One region of the Streptomyces sp. NPDC030222 genome, then DNA from elsewhere that is predicted to be linked to it. Evidence: riboswitches for the same ligand, from Rfam matches in the RefSeq annotation. Region 1 holds a riboswitch; the other holds the start of a gene.
What was found. Region 1 has a riboswitch for cyclic di-AMP ahead of ACZ4Z5_RS09290 (M23 family metallopeptidase). Riboswitches for the same ligand answer to the same signal wherever they lie in the genome.
Positions count from the first base shown of each region.

Region 2: linked by a shared signal. The riboswitch ahead of ACZ4Z5_RS15835 (transglycosylase family protein) and the one ahead of ACZ4Z5_RS09290 (M23 family metallopeptidase) in region 1 are both predicted to bind cyclic di-AMP.

Region 1 is NZ_JBVICA010000005.1:101,220-109,350, reverse strand. It holds gene ACZ4Z5_RS09300 (HPr family phosphocarrier protein) at 1-35, shown strand, start outside; gene ACZ4Z5_RS09295 (GntR family transcriptional regulator) at 295-972, opposite strand; gene ACZ4Z5_RS09290 (M23 family metallopeptidase) at 1,338-2,171, opposite strand; cyclic di-AMP (ydaO/yuaA leader) riboswitch at 2,185-2,349, opposite strand; gene ACZ4Z5_RS09285 (M16 family metallopeptidase) at 2,582-3,964, opposite strand; gene ACZ4Z5_RS09280 (M16 family metallopeptidase) at 3,982-5,325, opposite strand; gene ACZ4Z5_RS09275 (DNA gyrase/topoisomerase IV subunit A) at 5,531-7,987, shown strand; gene ACZ4Z5_RS09270 (CobW family GTP-binding protein) at 7,994-8,131, opposite strand, start outside.
Region 2 is NZ_JBVICA010000009.1:147,963-156,093, reverse strand. It holds gene ACZ4Z5_RS15855 (Ppx/GppA phosphatase family protein) at 142-1,083, opposite strand; gene ACZ4Z5_RS15850 (DUF501 domain-containing protein) at 1,080-1,643, opposite strand; gene ACZ4Z5_RS15845 (FtsB family cell division protein) at 1,765-2,244, opposite strand; gene eno (phosphopyruvate hydratase) at 2,327-3,613, opposite strand; gene ACZ4Z5_RS15835 (transglycosylase family protein) at 3,857-4,501, opposite strand; cyclic di-AMP (ydaO/yuaA leader) riboswitch at 4,505-4,698, opposite strand; gene ACZ4Z5_RS15830 (transglycosylase family protein) at 4,861-5,850, opposite strand; gene ACZ4Z5_RS15825 (cytochrome P450 family protein) at 6,031-7,296, opposite strand; gene ACZ4Z5_RS15820 (nucleoside triphosphate pyrophosphohydrolase) at 7,323-8,131, opposite strand, start outside.

The DNA.
Region 1 (8,131 bases):
CCGAAGGACTGGAAGAGCTTCCCGAGACGGTCTGACGGCTCCGACGGCGGACACTTCCGCCGGTGCGCCGTTTCGCCGTCGACGGACCGCTGCCGTCGACGGACCGTTTCCGCCGGCCGAGGCCGGTGCCGTCCGGGAACGGTCCGGGAATGACCCAGGAAATACCGCGAGAGCCGTGGCCCCGAAATTCGGGAACCACGGCTCATCGCTGTCCGGCACATCCCGGGAATGGCGGAAGAATCCACCGCACCCGAATGCACTCCGATTGCCCCGTCTTTGTATACGGTGCTTTTGTTAATGACAGAGGCCCGCGGTGTTTACGGGATGTTGCGAAGTCCTCACGCGGTCCGCGCGGCGGAGCCGGTGCGCCGCGGCGACCCGCTCCGTGTGCCGGGCGGTCAGCGAGCGGGCCCGCTCCGCGTCGCCCCGGGCGACCGCGTCCACGATGGCGCCATGCTCGGCCCAGGCGTCCACGGGCCGGTCCGACTGGTCGACGGAGTACATCCACGCGATCTTGTGGCGGAGCTGGGTGAGCAGCGCGATCAGCCCGGGACTGCCCGAGGCCTGGGTCAGCGTCTCGTGGAACCAGCCGCCGAGGGACCGCAGATCCTCGCTCTGACCGCTGCGGGCCCGCTCCTGGCCGAGCCTGACCAGACCGCGCAGGACCTTGAGGTGGGCCTCGGTGCGCCGCTGCGCGGCCCGCGCGGCACCCAGCGGCTCCAGCAGCATGCGGACCTCCAGTAGGTCGGCGGCCTCCCGCTCGGTCGGCTCGGCGACGCACGCCCCCGCGTGCCGGCGGGTGGTGACGAAACCCTCCGACTCCAGCGTGCGCAGGGCCTCCCGCACCGGGACCCGTGAGACGCCGTAGCGGCGTGCGAGCAGTTCCTCGGTCAGCCGGCTGCCGCGCTCGAAGACCCCGGCGACGATGTCGTCCCGGATGGCCGTGCATACCGAATGCGCCGGAATGCGCATGCCCGAACCTCCGTTTAATCCCCGCGAAACGCGGTCGCAGACCACCGTTTCCTCGACTCTATTGCAGGGTGCGGGAATTTCCGAAGGACTCGATGATTTCTGGAAATGTTTTGGCCATCGCGATGCCGGGGACCCGGGACGTCCGTCCGGCTGCGGCCCCGCGGGCGAATCCCCCACGGGGACACCCTGACCCGCAGGACGCCCGGCCCGCGGCTCGCCCGACACGCAGGACGCCCTATCCACACGACGCCCTACCCACGGGACGCGACCGCGGGGGGCACACGACGAAGACCCCGGCGGACGGAGCGCCGGGGTCTTCGGCCATGCGTGCCCCTGGACCGGTGGGGCGAGGCGGAGGCCGTGCGTCAGAGGGCGACGCCGTGGCTGCGCAGGTAGGCGACCGGGTCGATGTCGGAGCCGTACTCCGCGCTGGTGCGCGCCTCGAAGTGCAGGTGCGGGCCGCTCGAGTTGCCCGTGGAGCCGGACAGACCGATCTGCTGGCCGGCGGCGACCTGCTGGCCGACCGAGACGGAGATCGACGACAGGTGGCCGTACTGGGTGTAGGTGCCGTCCGCCATCCTCAGGACGACGTTGTTGCCGTACGCGCCGCCCCAGCCGGCCTCGACGACGGTGGCGGCGCCGACCGCGCGGACCGAGGTGCCGGACGCGGCGTGGAAGTCGACACCGGTGTGGCTGCCGGAGGACCAGGCCGCACCGCCGGCCTTGTACTGGGTGCTGACGTACGAACCGGCGACCGGCGAGACGTACCCCGAGAAGTTTCCGGAGAGGCTGGTGCGCTCCGCCGCGCGGGCGGCGCGCGTCCCGACGTCCCGCTGCTCCTTGGCCTCGGCGGCCGCGCGCTCCGCCTTGGCCCGGGCCTCGGCCTTCGCCTGGGCTTCCGCCTTGCGCTTGGCCTCCGCCTTGGCGAGGACCGCGGCGTGGTCCTGGACGGCGGCCTGCTCCTGCGCGTCGGCCTGGGCGTCGATCTCGGTGGCCAGCGAGTCGTCGATGACGAGCGCCTGGGACAGCCCCGTGTCCTCGACGGTGACCGGAGCCGGACCGTCGACGGCCAGCGCCGGGGAGGCAAGGGTGCCGACGACGCCGGTGGTCGCGATTCCGGCAATGCCTGCGATGTTCGCACCCTTGCGGGTCATACGGCTCGGGCGACGGTGCTTCCCGGTGGCACGGGTGAACGCCATGAAGAGAGCTGGTCCTTTCCTTCCCTGTCGCCTGCCGGGTTAGCTGACGGGTTCGGAGAAGGAAGGTCTCCTACGGCTGCCTCCGCGGGCGAAGGCACCCGATTCACCCCAGGGGACGCGCAGTTGGGTCCCCGGCTCCCCTGGCTCGCGCCGTACGGGGATTCGGCGATGGCTGTCCGGTGCCGCGGCTGCGACGAGGTGCATTGGACGAACAGCTCCACCGACGCTAGACGGGTCACCTTTTAATCACCAAACAGACACGGTCTTTTGTAGCGCACGCCACAGGGCAGACAGGCGGCCTCCGCAACAAAACGGACAAACGACGGGCCCCGGTGGACGTCGTCCACCGGGGCCCGGTCGCCGGCACAGCGGGCAGTCCGGTCGGCCGGCGGGAGCCGACGGACCGTCAATCAGCCGCTGACGACGGAGACTTCACCGATGCCGAGAGCCTTGACGGGCTCCTCGATCTGCGCCGCGTCGCCCACCAGGACCGTCACCAGACGGTCCACCGGGAAGGCGCTGACGACGGCGGCGGTCGCCTCGACCGTGCCGGTCTCGGCGAGGCGGGCGTACAACTGCGCCTGGTAGTCGTCCGGGAGGTACTGCTCCACCTGGTCGGCGAGCGTGCCGGCGACGGCTGCCGCCGTCTCGTACTTGAGCGGGGCGACCCCGACGAGGTTCTGCACGGCGACATCGCGCTCGGCGTCCGTCAGGCCCTCGGCGGCGAGGGTCCGCAGCACCGTCCACAGGTCCTGGAGCGCGGGGCCGGTGTGCGGGGTGTCCACCGAGCCGCTGATCGCGAGCATGGCGGCGCCCGCCGGCCCCGTGACGGACGCCGGCGGCGCGGAGCGCAGCACCTGGCTGAAGGCCCGCACGCCGTACGTGTAGCCCTTCTCCTCGCGCAGCACCCGGTCCAGGCGGGAGGTGAGGGTGCCGCCGAGGCAGTACGTACCGAGCACCTGGGCCGGCCAGAGCCGGTCGTGCCGGTCCGTGCCGACACGGCCGATCAGCAGCTGGGTCTGCACGGCGCCCGGGCGGTCCACGATGATCACGCGGCCGGTGTCGTCGGCGACGACGGGCGGCACGGGCCGTGGCTCGGCCTTGTCACCGGTCCAGGCACCGAGGCTGTCGGCGAGGATCGCGTCCAGGTCCGTACCGGTCAGATCACCCACGACCACGACCGTGGTCGTGGCCGGGCGGACGTGGTCGCTGTAGAAGGCGCGGACGATGGCGGCGTCGATGCGCTCCACCGTCTCCTCGCTGCCCTGCCGCGGGCGGGACATCCGGGAGTTCTCCGGGAAGAGCTCCTTGGAGAGTTCCTTGGCGGCACGGCGGGCCGGGTTGGCCGTCTCGTGCGGGATCTCGTCGAGGCGGTTGCGGACCAGCCGCTCCACCTCGCTGTCGGCGAAGGCCGGTTCGCGCAGCGCCTCGGCGATCAGGCCCAGCGCCTTGGACAGCCGGGAGACCGGCACCTCCAGGGCGATGCGCACGCCCGGGTGGTCGGCGTGTGCGTCGAGGGTGGCGCCGCAGCGCTCCAGCTCGGCGGCGAAGTCCTCGGCCGACCGCTTCTCGGTGCCCTCGGAGAAGGCGCGCGCCATGATGGTGGCGACGCCGTCGAGGCCCTCGGGCTCGGTGTCCAGCGGGGCGTCGAGGAGGATCTCGACGGCCACGACCTGCTGGCCGGGGCGGTGGCAGCGCAGCACGGTGAGACCGTTGGGCATGACACTGCGGTCGGGGGCGGGGAAGGCCCACGGCTTGGCGGTGCCGGCCTGCGGCTGCGGGTGGAATTCCATGGTCACGGCAGCGTCGCTCACTGGTCCGCCCCCTCTGCGTCGTCGTTCTCGTCCTCGGTGGCGATCGGCTCGTACGCCAGCACGGCCCGGTTGTCGGGGCGCAGCCGCTCCCGGGCGACCTGCTGGACCTCCTCGGCGGTGATGTCCAGGACGCGCTGCACGGCGGTGAGGGCGAGCTGCGGGTCGCCGAACAGGACGGCATAGCGGCAGAGTTCGTCGGCGCGGCCGGCGACCGTGCCGAGCCGGTCCAGCCATTCCCGCTCCAGCTGGGCCTGCGCGCGCTCCATCTCCTCGGGCGTGGGACCCTCGGCGGCGAACCGGGCGAGTTCGTCGTCGACGGCACGCTCGATGTCCGGCACCTCGACCCCGGTGGACGTCTTCACGTCCAGCCAGCCGAGGGAGGGCGCGCCGGCGAGCCGGAGGAGGCCGAAGCCGGCCGCGACGGCCGTGCGGTCGTGGCGGACCAGACGGTTGTGGAGCCGGGAGGACTCGCCGCCGCCCAGGACGGTGAGCGCGAGGTCCGCGGCGTCGCACGCGCGGGTGCCGTCGTGCGGCAGCCGGTAGGCGGCCATCAGGGCGCGGGCCGGGACCTCCTCCTCGACGACCTCGCGCAGCTCGCGGCCGATGACGTCCGGGAGCGAGCCGTCGCGCGGCGGCTGCTTGCCGTCGTGGGACGGGATGGAGCCGAAGTACTTCTCGACCCAGGCGAGCGTCTGCTCCGGGTCGATGTCCCCGACGACCGACAGCACCGCGTTGTTCGGCGCGTAGTAGGTGCGGAAGAAGTTGCGGGCGTCCTCGAGGGTCGCCGCGTCCAGGTCGGCCATGGAGCCGATCGGGGTGTGGTGGTACGGATGGCCCTCGGGGTAGGAGAGGGCGGTCAGCTTCTCGAAGGCCGTGCCGTACGGCACGTTGTCGTAGCGCTGGCGGCGTTCGTTCTTGACGACGTCCCGCTGGTTCTCCATGGACTCGTCGTCGAGCGCGGCGAGCAGCGAGCCCATCCGGTCGGCCTCCAGCCAGAGCGCCAGTTCCAGCTGATGGGCGGGCATCGTCTCGAAGTAGTTGGTGCGCTCGAAGCTGGTGGTGCCGTTGAGCGAGCCGCCGGCGCCCTGCACCAGCTCGAAGTGGCCGTTGCCCTTGACCTGCCCCGAACCCTGGAACATCAGGTGCTCGAAGAGGTGGGCGAGACCGGTGCGGCCCGCCACCTCGTGGCGCGAGCCGACGTCGTACCAGAGGCACACCGCGGAGACCGGGGTCAGGTGGTCCTCGGAGAGCACCACGCGCAGACCGTTGGCCAGCCGGTGCTCGGTCGCTGTCAGGCCGCCGGTACCGGCCTGGTCTGTGGCCGTGTGACCCATGGGCATGTACGTCCCTTCGATCGCGATGACGAGAGTCCCTGCCACTGTATGCAAGCGCGGCGACACCTCGCGAAGTTCCCGTGCGGGGTCCATCCCTTCGTGAACGCCTCGGGGAGGGTCGAGGTCGGCGTTGTCGGTGGGGCGGTCCACAATGGTCGGCGTCAGATCCAGCACGTTGCGTTGCCAAGACCGTGAAGGAGCCGCAGCAGCGATGGCCCGCCGCAGCACGAAGACCCCGCAGCCGGACGACGCGTTCGAGGAGCGGATCCTCGACATCGACGTCGTCGACGAGATGCAGGGCTCCTTCCTCGAGTACGCCTACTCGGTGATCTACTCGCGGGCCCTGCCGGACGCCCGCGACGGCATGAAGCCGGTACACCGCCGGATCGTCTACCAGATGAACGAGATGGGGCTGCGCCCCGACCGCGGCTACGTGAAGTGCGCGCGGGTCGTCGGTGACGTGATGGGCAAACTGCACCCGCACGGCGACGCCTCGATCTACGACGCCCTGGTGCGCATGGCCCAGCCGTTCAGCATGCGGCTCCCGCTGGTGGACGGCCACGGCAACTTCGGTTCGCTCGGCAACGACGACCCGCCGGCCGCCATGCGTTACACCGAGTGCCGGATGGCGGACGCCACGTCACTGATGACGGAGTCGATCGACGAGGACACCGTCGATTTCACGCCGAACTACGACGGTCAGGAGCAGGAGCCGGTCGCGCTGCCGGCCGCGTTCCCGAACCTGCTGGTCAACGGCGCCTCCGGGATCGCGGTCGGCATGGCGACCAATATGCCGCCGCACAATCTCGGGGAGGTCGTGGCCGCCGCCCGCCATCTGATCCGGCACCCGAACGCCGACCTCGAGACGCTCATGCGGTACGTGCCGGGACCGGACCTGCCGACCGGCGGCCGGATCGTCGGCCTGAACGGGATCAGGGACGCGTACGAGACCGGCCGCGGCACCTTCAAGATCCGTGCCACGGTGTCCGTGGAGACCGTCTCCGCGCGCCGCAAGGGCCTGGTCGTCACCGAACTGCCCTTCACCGTCGGCCCGGAGAAGGTGATCTCCAAGATCAAGGACCTGGTGGGCTCGAAGAAGCTCCAGGGCATCGCGGACGTCAAGGACCTCACGGACCGCGAGCACGGTCTGCGTCTGGTGATCGAGGTCAAGAACGGCTTCCATCCGGAGGCGGTGCTGGAGCAGCTGTACAAGCTGACGCCGATGGAGGAGTCCTTCGGCATCAACAACGTCGCCCTGGTGGACGGCCAGCCGCTGACGCTGGGCCTGAAGGAGCTGCTGGAGGTCTACCTCGACCACCGCTTCGACGTGGTGCGGCGGCGCAGCGAGTTCCGCCGGGGCAAGCGACGCGACCGGCTGCACCTGGTCGAGGGTCTGCTCGTCGCCCTGCTCGACATCGACGAGGTCATCCGTCTCATCCGCTCCAGTGACAACTCCGCGCAGGCGAAGGAGCGCCTGATCGAGCGCTTCTCGCTGAGCGAGGTGCAGACGCAGTACATCCTGGACACGCCGCTGCGCCGCCTCACCAGGTTCGACCGGATCGAGCTGGAGTCGGAGCGCGACAAGCTCAAGGCGGAGATCGCCGAGCTGACGAAGGTCCTGGAGTCCGACGCCGAGCTGCGCAAGCTGGTGTCCGCTGAACTGGCCGCGGTCGCCAAGAAGTTCGGCACCGAGCGGCGTACGGTCCTGCTGGAGTCGGCGGGCGCACCGGTCGCCGCGGTGCCGCTGGAGGTCGCGGACGACCCGTGCCGGGTCCTGCTGTCGTCGACCGGGCTGCTGGCGCGGACGGTCACGGGCGAGCCGCTGGTGACCGCCGAGGACGCCAGGCGCTCCAAGCACGACGTGATCGTCTCGTCGGTGCTGGCGACCGCACGCGCGGATGTCGGCGTGGTGACCTCCGAAGGACGGCTGCTGCGCCTGCCGGTGATCGACCTGCCGCAGCTCCCGGAGTCGGCGACCGGGCTGAACCTGTCGGGCGGGGCCCAGCTGTCGGAGTTCCTGCCCCTCGGGAACGACGAGCAGGTGGTGTGCCTGACCTCCCTCGACGAGTCGTCGCCGGGGCTGGCGCTGGGCACGGAGCAGGGTGTGGTCAAGCGGGTGGTGCCCGACTACCCGGCCAACAAGGACGAGTTGGAGGTCATGACCCTCAAGGAGGGCGACCGGATCGTCGGCGGAGTGGAGCTGAGCACCGGCGAGGAGGACCTGGTCTTCATCACTGATGACGCGCAGCTGCTGCGCTACCCGGCTTCCCAGGTCCGTCCGCAGGGCCGCCCGGCGGGCGGTATGGCCGGCGTCAAGCTGACGGCGGACGCCAAGGTGATCTCCTTCACCGCCGTCGACCCCGCGGCCGACGCGGTGGTGTTCACGGTCGCCGGCTCGCACGGCACGCTGGACGACTCGGCACAGATGTCGGCGAAGCTGACCCCGTTCGACCAGTACCCGCGCAAGGGCCGGGCGACGGGCGGTGTCCGCTGCCAGCGGTTCCTGAAGGGCGAGGACCGGCTGGTGCTCGCTTGGGCGGGGGCGGCCCCGGCCCGGGCGGCGCAGAAGTCCGGGTCCCCGGCCGTGCTGCCGGACCGCGACCCGCGCCGCGACGGTTCGGGGACGCCGCTGGCGCAGCCGGTCGCGGTGGTCGCCGGACCGGCGTAGCGAACGTCACTCGCCGTCGGGCACGTACCGCAGGACGCCCCACATGCCGCGCTCGTCGGCGGTGTCCTGCGGTCCCCCGGCCCGGCAGCCGTCGAGTTCCCGGTGCAGGGCGGCGGTGTCGATGCCGGAGCCGATCAGCACGAG
Region 2 (8,131 bases), on a different contig from region 1:
CGTCCGGAGGCACTTTCCACGGCAGTCGGGGCCCAATTCCTTGTGAAGAACTTCACGAACTTTCCCGGCAACGGCTCTCCGGAGGGCCGGATTCAGCCGGATCCGGCCCTCCCGGGGGCTCCGAGGAGCGCGGATCGCCGCTCAGGCGACGGACCAGGCGATGCCGTCGAGGATGTCGTGCTCGCTGACCACGACCTCGCGCGCCCCGGTCCGGTCCATGATCGACAGCAGTACCAGCGCCCCGGCGGCGATGACGTCGACCCGGCCCGGGTGCATGACCGCGATGGCGGCCCGCTCGGCGTGTGAGGAGGCGACCAGCCGCTCGGTGATCTCGGCGACCTGCTCGTAGGAGATGCGGGCGTGGTGGATGCGCGACGAGTCGTACTCCTCCAGGCCCAGCGCGATGGCGGCCACCGTGGTGACCGAGCCCGCGAGGCCGACCAGCGTGCGGGCCTCGCGCAGCGGCACGGTCCGCTCGGCCAGGTCCAGCGCCGCCTCGACGTCGGCGCGGATCGCGGCGATCCGCTCGGGGCCGGCGGGGTCGTCGACCACTCCGTCCCGGACCAGATGGCGCTCGGTCATCCGGACGCAGCCCACGTCCACGGAACGGGCGGCCCGGACGTGCTCCTCGCCGACCACGAACTCGGTGGAGCCGCCGCCGATGTCCACCACCAGGAACGGCTTGTCCAGATCCGTGCGCCCGGACAGCTCCTTCGTGGCACCGGTGAAGGAGAACTCGGCCTCCTGGCCGCCGCTGATCACCTCGGGCTCGACGCCCAGGATGTCCATGACCCCGCGCACGAAGTCATCGCGGTTCTCGGCGTCGCGGGACGCCGAGGTGGCGACGAAGCGGACCCTCTCGGCACCCAGCTCCTTGATCACCGCGGCGTAGTCGCGGCAGGCGGCGAAGGTGCGCTCCAGGGCCTCGGGGGCGAGCCTGCCGGTACGGTCCACGCCCTGGCCGAGCCGCACGATCTCCATGCGCCGGTCCAGCTCCACAAGCTCACCGGTGGCGGGGTCGGCGTCCGCGACGAGGAGGCGGATCGAGTTCGTACCGCAGTCGACGGCGGCGACACGGGTCATGCCGACTCCTCCTTGTCCTCCACGGCCGGAGCGTTGTCCGACTGCCCGCACGGCGTGACGCACGGCCCCTTGGCCCACCACTCCGGCAGCATGGCGATCGCCTCGTCGCCCAGCGGGTTCACCCCGGGGCCCGCGGCCAGCGAGTGGCCCACCAGCACGTGCAGGCACTTCACACGGTCGGGCATGCCGCCCGCGCTGGGGAAGCCCTCCAGCACCTCGATCGCGTCGCGGCGCCGGATGTAGTCCTCGTGCGCGGCGCGGTAGGCGGCGGCCAGCTCGGGGTCGGTCGCGAGGCGCTCGGTCATCTCCTTCATGACGCCGTTCGCCTCCAGCGTGCCGATCGCCGAGGCGGCCCGCGGGCAGGTCAGGTAGTAGAGGGTGGGGAACGGCGTGCCGTCCTCCAGGCGGGGGGCCGTCTCGACCACGTCCGGCTGCCCGCAGGGGCAGCGGTGCGCGATGGCGCGCAGACCGCGCGGCGGGCGGCCCAGCTGCTCCTTGAACGCGGCGATGTCCGCGTCGGTGGGCGGGGTGTGCGGGGTCGGCGGGGGTGCGGCTTCCATGCGTGCCTTCGTCTAGTTCCTGCTGCCGGCCGTTCTCGTCACCGGCGGCTCTCGGTGCCGGCGGTCACGGGGTGCCGGCGGTTGTCGGTGGCGGCGGCTCCTGCCGCCGGCCGTCACGGCGTCACTGCCGCTCGGGACGGTCGGCGGAGTCGACGCCGTCCCAGAAATTGTCGTACCAGGGGCGGTCGGTCGCCGCCTCGTCGGGACGCCTCTGCCTGGCCGCGTCCGGGTCGACCACGGTGAAGGACGTCTCCCCCGGCCGTACGTAGTGCAGGTGCTCGCGGGCCAGCCGCTCGATGTAGGCGGAGTCCTGGAGCCGCGCCTTCTCGTCGCGCAGCTCCTCGACGCGCTGCCCGGCCCGGTCGGCCTCGCGCTGCTGCTCGGCGATCTCGCCCCGTTGCGACACGTACTGCCGCATCGGGTAGGCGAGCGCGACGATCAGGGTGCACACCACCAGGGCGAGCAGGGCGGCGCGGCCGGTGAGCCGGGAGCGGCGGGCCTGGCGACGGGTCTGCGAGCGGTAGACCCGGGCGGCGGTCTGCTCGCCGAGCAGCCGCAGCCTGGTCGCGGTGGAGAACCGGTCCCGGTCCTTCCCGGCCATGTCCGCCTCCCCTGTCGCCACACACGTACGTCCCCGCACACGGTACGGGACCGAGTGCGGGGACGTACGGATCTGCCTGTCGTCAGCCCTTGAACCGGGGGAACGCGGAGCGGCCCGCGTACACCGCGGCGTCGTCGAGGATCTCCTCGATGCGCAGCAGCTGGTTGTACTTGGCGACGCGGTCCGAACGGGCCGGGGCACCGGTCTTGATCTGGCCGCAGTTGGTGGCGACGGCCAGGTCGGCGATGGTGGTGTCCTCGGTCTCGCCGGAGCGGTGGGACATCATGCACTTGAAGCCGTTGCGCTGGGCGAGCTCGACGGCGTCGAGGGTCTCGGTCAGCGAGCCGATCTGGTTGACCTTGACCAGCAGGGCGTTGGCGGTGTCGTTCTCGATGCCGCGGGCGAGGCGTTCGGGGTTGGTGACGAACAGGTCGTCGCCGACGAGCTGGACCTTGTCACCGAGCCTGTCGGTGATGGTCTTCCAGCCGTCCCAGTCCTCCTCGTTCAGCGGGTCCTCGATGGAGACCAGCGGGTACGCGTCGACGAGCTCGGCGTAGTAGTCGGTCATCTCCGCGGCGGTACGGGTCTGGCCCTCGAACTCGTAGACGCCGTCCTTGTGGAACTCGGTGGCGGCGACGTCGAGCGCCAGCGCGATGTCCTGGCCCGGCTGGTAACCGGCCTTCTTGATGGCCTCCACGATCAGGTCGAGGGCGGCGCGGTTGGACTCCAGGTTCGGGGCGAAGCCGCCCTCGTCGCCGAGGCCGGTGGACAGGCCGCGCTCCTTGAGCACGCCCTTGAGCGCGTGGTAGGTCTCCGTGCCCCAGCGCAGGGCCTCGGAGAACGACTCGGCGCCGATCGGGGCGATCATGAACTCCTGGATGTCGACGTTGGAGTCCGCGTGGGCTCCGCCGTTGAGGATGTTCATCATCGGCACGGGCAGGACGTGCGCGTTGGGTCCGCCGAGGTAGCGGAAGAGCGGCAGGTCGGAGGCCTCGGACGCGGCGTGCGCGACGGCGAGGGAGACACCGAGGATGGCGTTGGCGCCGAGCGAGGACTTGTCCGGGGTGGCGTCCAGGTCGAACATCGCCTGGTCGATCAGACGCTGCTCGGTGGCGTCGTAGCCGACCAGCTCGGGGCCGATCTGCTCGATGACGGCGAGGACGGCCTTCTCGACACCCTTGCCGCCGTAGCGGTTCGTGTCACCGTCGCGGAGCTCGAGGGCCTCGAACGCACCGGTGGAGGCACCGGACGGCACGGCAGCACGGCCGGTGCTGCCGTCGTCGAGGCCGACCTCGACCTCGACGGTGGGGTTGCCTCGGGAGTCGAGGATTTCCCGGGCTACGACGACGTCGATGGACGGCACGAGCATCTCCTTCTGGGATGTGACGCTTGAAACGCATGGTCTCTTTGGCCTTGCGGCAAGAGACTAACCGGCCCGGGGGCGGAGCCCCGCCGGTGCCCGCCCCGTGGGACGAAAAGAATCACGAAAGCCTGCGATCCGGCCTTACGACACCGAAACGGGAAGAAGCCCCGACCCGGCGCGCACGGGGGGAAAAGCGCACCGGGCCGGGGCGGTCGGCGGATGCATCGCCTCAGAAGAGGTGATGCACGCTCAGGCGAGACGGAGCTTCTGTCCCGGGAGGATCAGGTCGGCGCTCTTGAGGACGTCCTTGTTCAGCTCGAAGAGCTTCTTCCAGCCGCCCTTGACCTTCTGCTGGGTCGCGATGCCGCCGAGGGTGTCACCGGCCTTGACGGTGTAGACGGCCTTCTTGACGGCCGGTCGGGCCTCGCTCCGGGAGGCCCGCTCCGCCGCGACGGCGGCCTTCGGCGCGGCGGGCTTCGACACGGCGGGCTTGGGGGCAGCGGTCACGGCGCCGGTGTAGGGGGCATTGGAGAGACCGACACCGCAGACGGGCCAGGCGCCCTTGCCCTGTCCGGCGAGGACCTTCTCGGCGATCAGGATCTGCTGCTGCTTGGTCGCCTTGTCGGCGGTCGGCGCGTAGGCGGTGCCGCCGTACGCCGCCCAGGTGGAGGCCGAGAACTGCAGGCCGCCGTAGTAGCCGTTGCCGGTGTTGATGGACCAGTTGCCGGTGGACTCGCACTGGGCGACCTTCTCCCACTCGGCGGCGGTCGCGGCGGACGCGGACCCGGACGCCATGAGCGGCACGGCGACGGCGGCGCCGGCGACACCGGCGTACGCGACGAGACGGGTGGCCTTGGACGGACGACGGTGCTTGCCCTTGCTGGAAAACAGCATGGTTCGACTCCTCACCGACGCCTGCGAGGTGAGCTGTCGGGTTCGGGCCGGATGAGTGCCCGGCCGCGCGCTGGGCGCGCGGCTCCACCCCTAGCCGGCCAAGGCCGTCCGACACGGCGTCACAGAGGACGCGTGTCAACGGCCAGGCCCGGCACTTACCTTGGGTCCCCCGCTCCTGCCTTCGGCGCTTGCGCGACGCATGGTCCCGGCGTCCGCCGGCAGGACTCGGCGTGCGGTCGTCGGGGCTCGCGGTGGCGAGCGGTTACGACCGTAAACACACATCTCGGCGCGGTACAAAGCCGATCAGGGTCAAAGAGACTCATGTCTCACTTACACAGAAACGGACAATCCGCCGCGAACTACTTGTGATTGATGAGCAAGTTGTCCGACTTGCCCGCCTCGGCCGACTCTGTGGCCTCGGTCTCGCCCTCCGTTGCAGACGTTCCGAGTGCAAGGCTCTGGCCAGGGCGAATGAGATTCGGGTTGGCGCCGATCGTCTCGCGGTTCGCCTCGTAGAGGGCCGCCCAGCCGCCGTCAAGCTGCTGCTCGTCGACGATGACCGACAGGTTGTCACCGGGCCTGACGGTGTAGGCATCGGCACCGACGGCCGCGTCACGCGCCGATCCGTCACCTCGTGAGGCATGACGGCCACTCTGGTGGATATTGTCCGTATTGCCAGCATCTGCCCCGGCTTCAGCAGCCGGGACTCCGCGATGCTTGCCGGTACCGGCCTGGACCTCGGGGGCCGTGGACTCCGTGGCACCCGGGGCCCCGGTTTCGACCTCCTCCGCGGCACCCTTCGCGGCTCCCTCGGCGCCGCGTGCGGGCGCACCGGTCGTACCGGCCTCCGGAGCGACGGCGACGGCCCCCTCGGCCGCGTCCGCTGCCGCACCCTCGACGGACTCGCCACCCTCGCCCTGTTCGCCGGACTTGTCCGACCCATTCGATCCATCCGACTCGTTCGCCTTGTCGGACTCCACCGGATTCGTGGGCTTCACCGGCTGCACGGGGGTTCCCGGGTCCACGTCCGCATGGGCGCCGCCCTCGGCCAGTCCGGCGCTCACCGCGCAGGACTGCCAGGCGTCGGGGCCGCTGCCGGCGAGGACCTTCTCCGCGACGGCGATCTGCTGGGCGCGGCTGGCGAGGTCCGGGCGCGACGCGTAGGCGGAGCCGCCGTAGGCGTCCCACTGCTCCTGCGTGAGCTGGAGACCGCCGTACTCGCCGTTGCCGAAGTCGGCACTCCACATCCGGCCGCTCTCGCAGTCGGCGACCCTGTTCCAGGTCTCCGCGTCGGCGGCGTTGGCGTTGGCCGCCGCGAGCAGCGGAAGGGCCAGTGCGGAGCCGGTCACCCCCGCGGCGACGACAAGGGCGGGAGCCTGACGGGGTCGGCGGTGTCTACCGTTCCCGGAGCGCATGCGGTGGGCCTTTCGCGTGACTACTGGGATGGACGGTGAACCTAGCCGCATTCGAACGTCAGTCACAAGTCGATGCAGCGCAGATCACGTGAAAGTCACGAATTTGATGGTGCGTCAGTTTCGATGAGGGGTGAACTCTACGGGCAATGTGCGCAATCCCCGCATGATGAGTCCCCCACGCCATCGCAAATCGGCTGGATCGACCGCAAGCCGCAGATCGGGCAAGCGGGTCAGGAGCGTCGCAAGTGCCGTCTGGCCCTCCAGTCTTGCCAGCGGCGCTCCGAGGCAGTAGTGGATGCCGTGCCCGTAGCCGAGGTGCTGGTTGTCGCGCCGGGCCAGGTCCAGCGTGTCCGGGTCGTCGAAGCGCTCCGGATCACGGTCGGCGGCGGCGAGAACGACCAGCACGGGATCGCCGGCCTCGATGCGCTCCCCCCCGAGGGAAAGCGCTTGCGTGGCGAACCGCCACGTCGCGAGCTCCACCGGCCCGTCGTAGCGCAGCAGTTCCTCGACGCCCGTTGCCAGCAGGCCGGTCTCCCCGGCGGCCAGCGACGTCTGCAACCGCTCCCGCTGGACGGGGTTCCGCAGCAGTGCGTAGGTGCCGTTGCCGATGAGGTTGACGGTCGTCTCGAAGCCGGCGAAGAGCAGGATGAACGCCATCGCGGCGGCTTCGTTCTCGGTCAGGTGCTCGCCGTGGTCACTGGCCCGGATCAGACCGGAGATCAGGTCCTCGCCCGGGTCCTCCCGCTTGCGGTGGATGAGCTCGGCCAGATAGCCCCGCATCCTCTTCACCGAACGGGCGACCCCGCCGCGCGGACCTCCCCCGTGCCGGATCATCATTCCCGCCCAGTCACGGAAGTCGTCCTGGTCTTCCGAGGGGACCCCGAGCATGTCGCAAATGGCGTAAATGGGGAGCGGGAAGGCGAATTCGTGGATGAGGTCGGCCTCCCCTTTTGTTGCAAAGCCGTCGATGAGACGGTCCGTCAGCTCCTGCACGCGCGGCGCGAACTCCGCGACGCGGCGCGGGGTGAACGCCTTGGACACCAGCCGCCGCAGCCGGGTGTGGTCCGGCGGGTCGATGTTGAGCAGATGCGTCATCAGCTCGGCCTTGCGCTCGCCGGGAATGCCCGTCTTCCCCTTGGCGTGGGCGGGTTCGTCATGGTGCGCGGGATTCTTCGACAGCCGCTGGTCGGCCAGCGCCTGCTTGGCGTCCGCGTACCGCGTCACCAGCCAGGCCTCGACCCCGCTGGGCAGCCTGGTGCGGTGCACCGGCGCGTGCTCCCGCAGCCAGGCGTACGCGGGATAGGGGTCGGAGGCGAACTCCCAGGTGAAGAGCTGGGGAGGCGTTCCTGCGGAGTCGTGGGCGGGGCTGTCGGCGTTCACCCCTCGACGTTAGCCCCGACGGTCAGTCACCGGTCGGGCAGTCCCTCGGCCACGCGGATGGCGTCACGGTAGGCACGGCCCGCGGCGCGCAGCGCGGCCTCCGGGTCGACGCCCTCGGACTGGGCGCGGACGGCCAGGGCGAGGAGTTCGTAGCCGATGCCGTCACCGGCTGGCAGCGGGACGTCCAGCCCCGCCGTACGGACCCGGGAGGCGAGCTTCGCGACGAGGGCCAGACCCGGCTGGCCCAGCGGTACGCCGTCGGTGACCGACTCGCGCTGCTTCTCCGCGGCCTTGGTGCGCAGCCAGTGCTCCTTGACGTCCTCCGCGGTCTCGGCGGTCTCCTCGCCGAAGACGTGCGGGTGGCGGTGGATCAGCTTCTCCACGATCGTCCCGGCCACGTCGTCGACGGAGAACGGCTCCTCCGGGTCCTCCTCGGCGATCCGGGCGTGGAAGACGACCTGGAGCAGGACGTCGCCCAGTTCCTCGCGCAGTTCGTCCCGGTCGCCGTCCTCGATCGCCTCGACGAGTTCGTACGCCTCCTCGATGCCGTACTTGGCGAGGCCCTTGTGGGTCTGCTGCGAGGACCAGGGGCACTCGACGCGGATGCGGTCCATGACCTGGACGAGGTCGAGCAGCCGGGAGCCCGGCAGATCGTACGAGCCGGGCAGCAGCTCCAGCTCCGGCATGGCCACCCGGCCCGAGCCGGCGAGCCGGGCGAGCCCGTCGGTCAGTGCCCTGTCCCCCTCGCCGGACGGCAGGACGACGACGGTCCGCCCGCCCGCGCAGGCCTCCAGCAGTTCCCGAGCGGTGGGAGCGGTGTGCTCGACCTCGACGC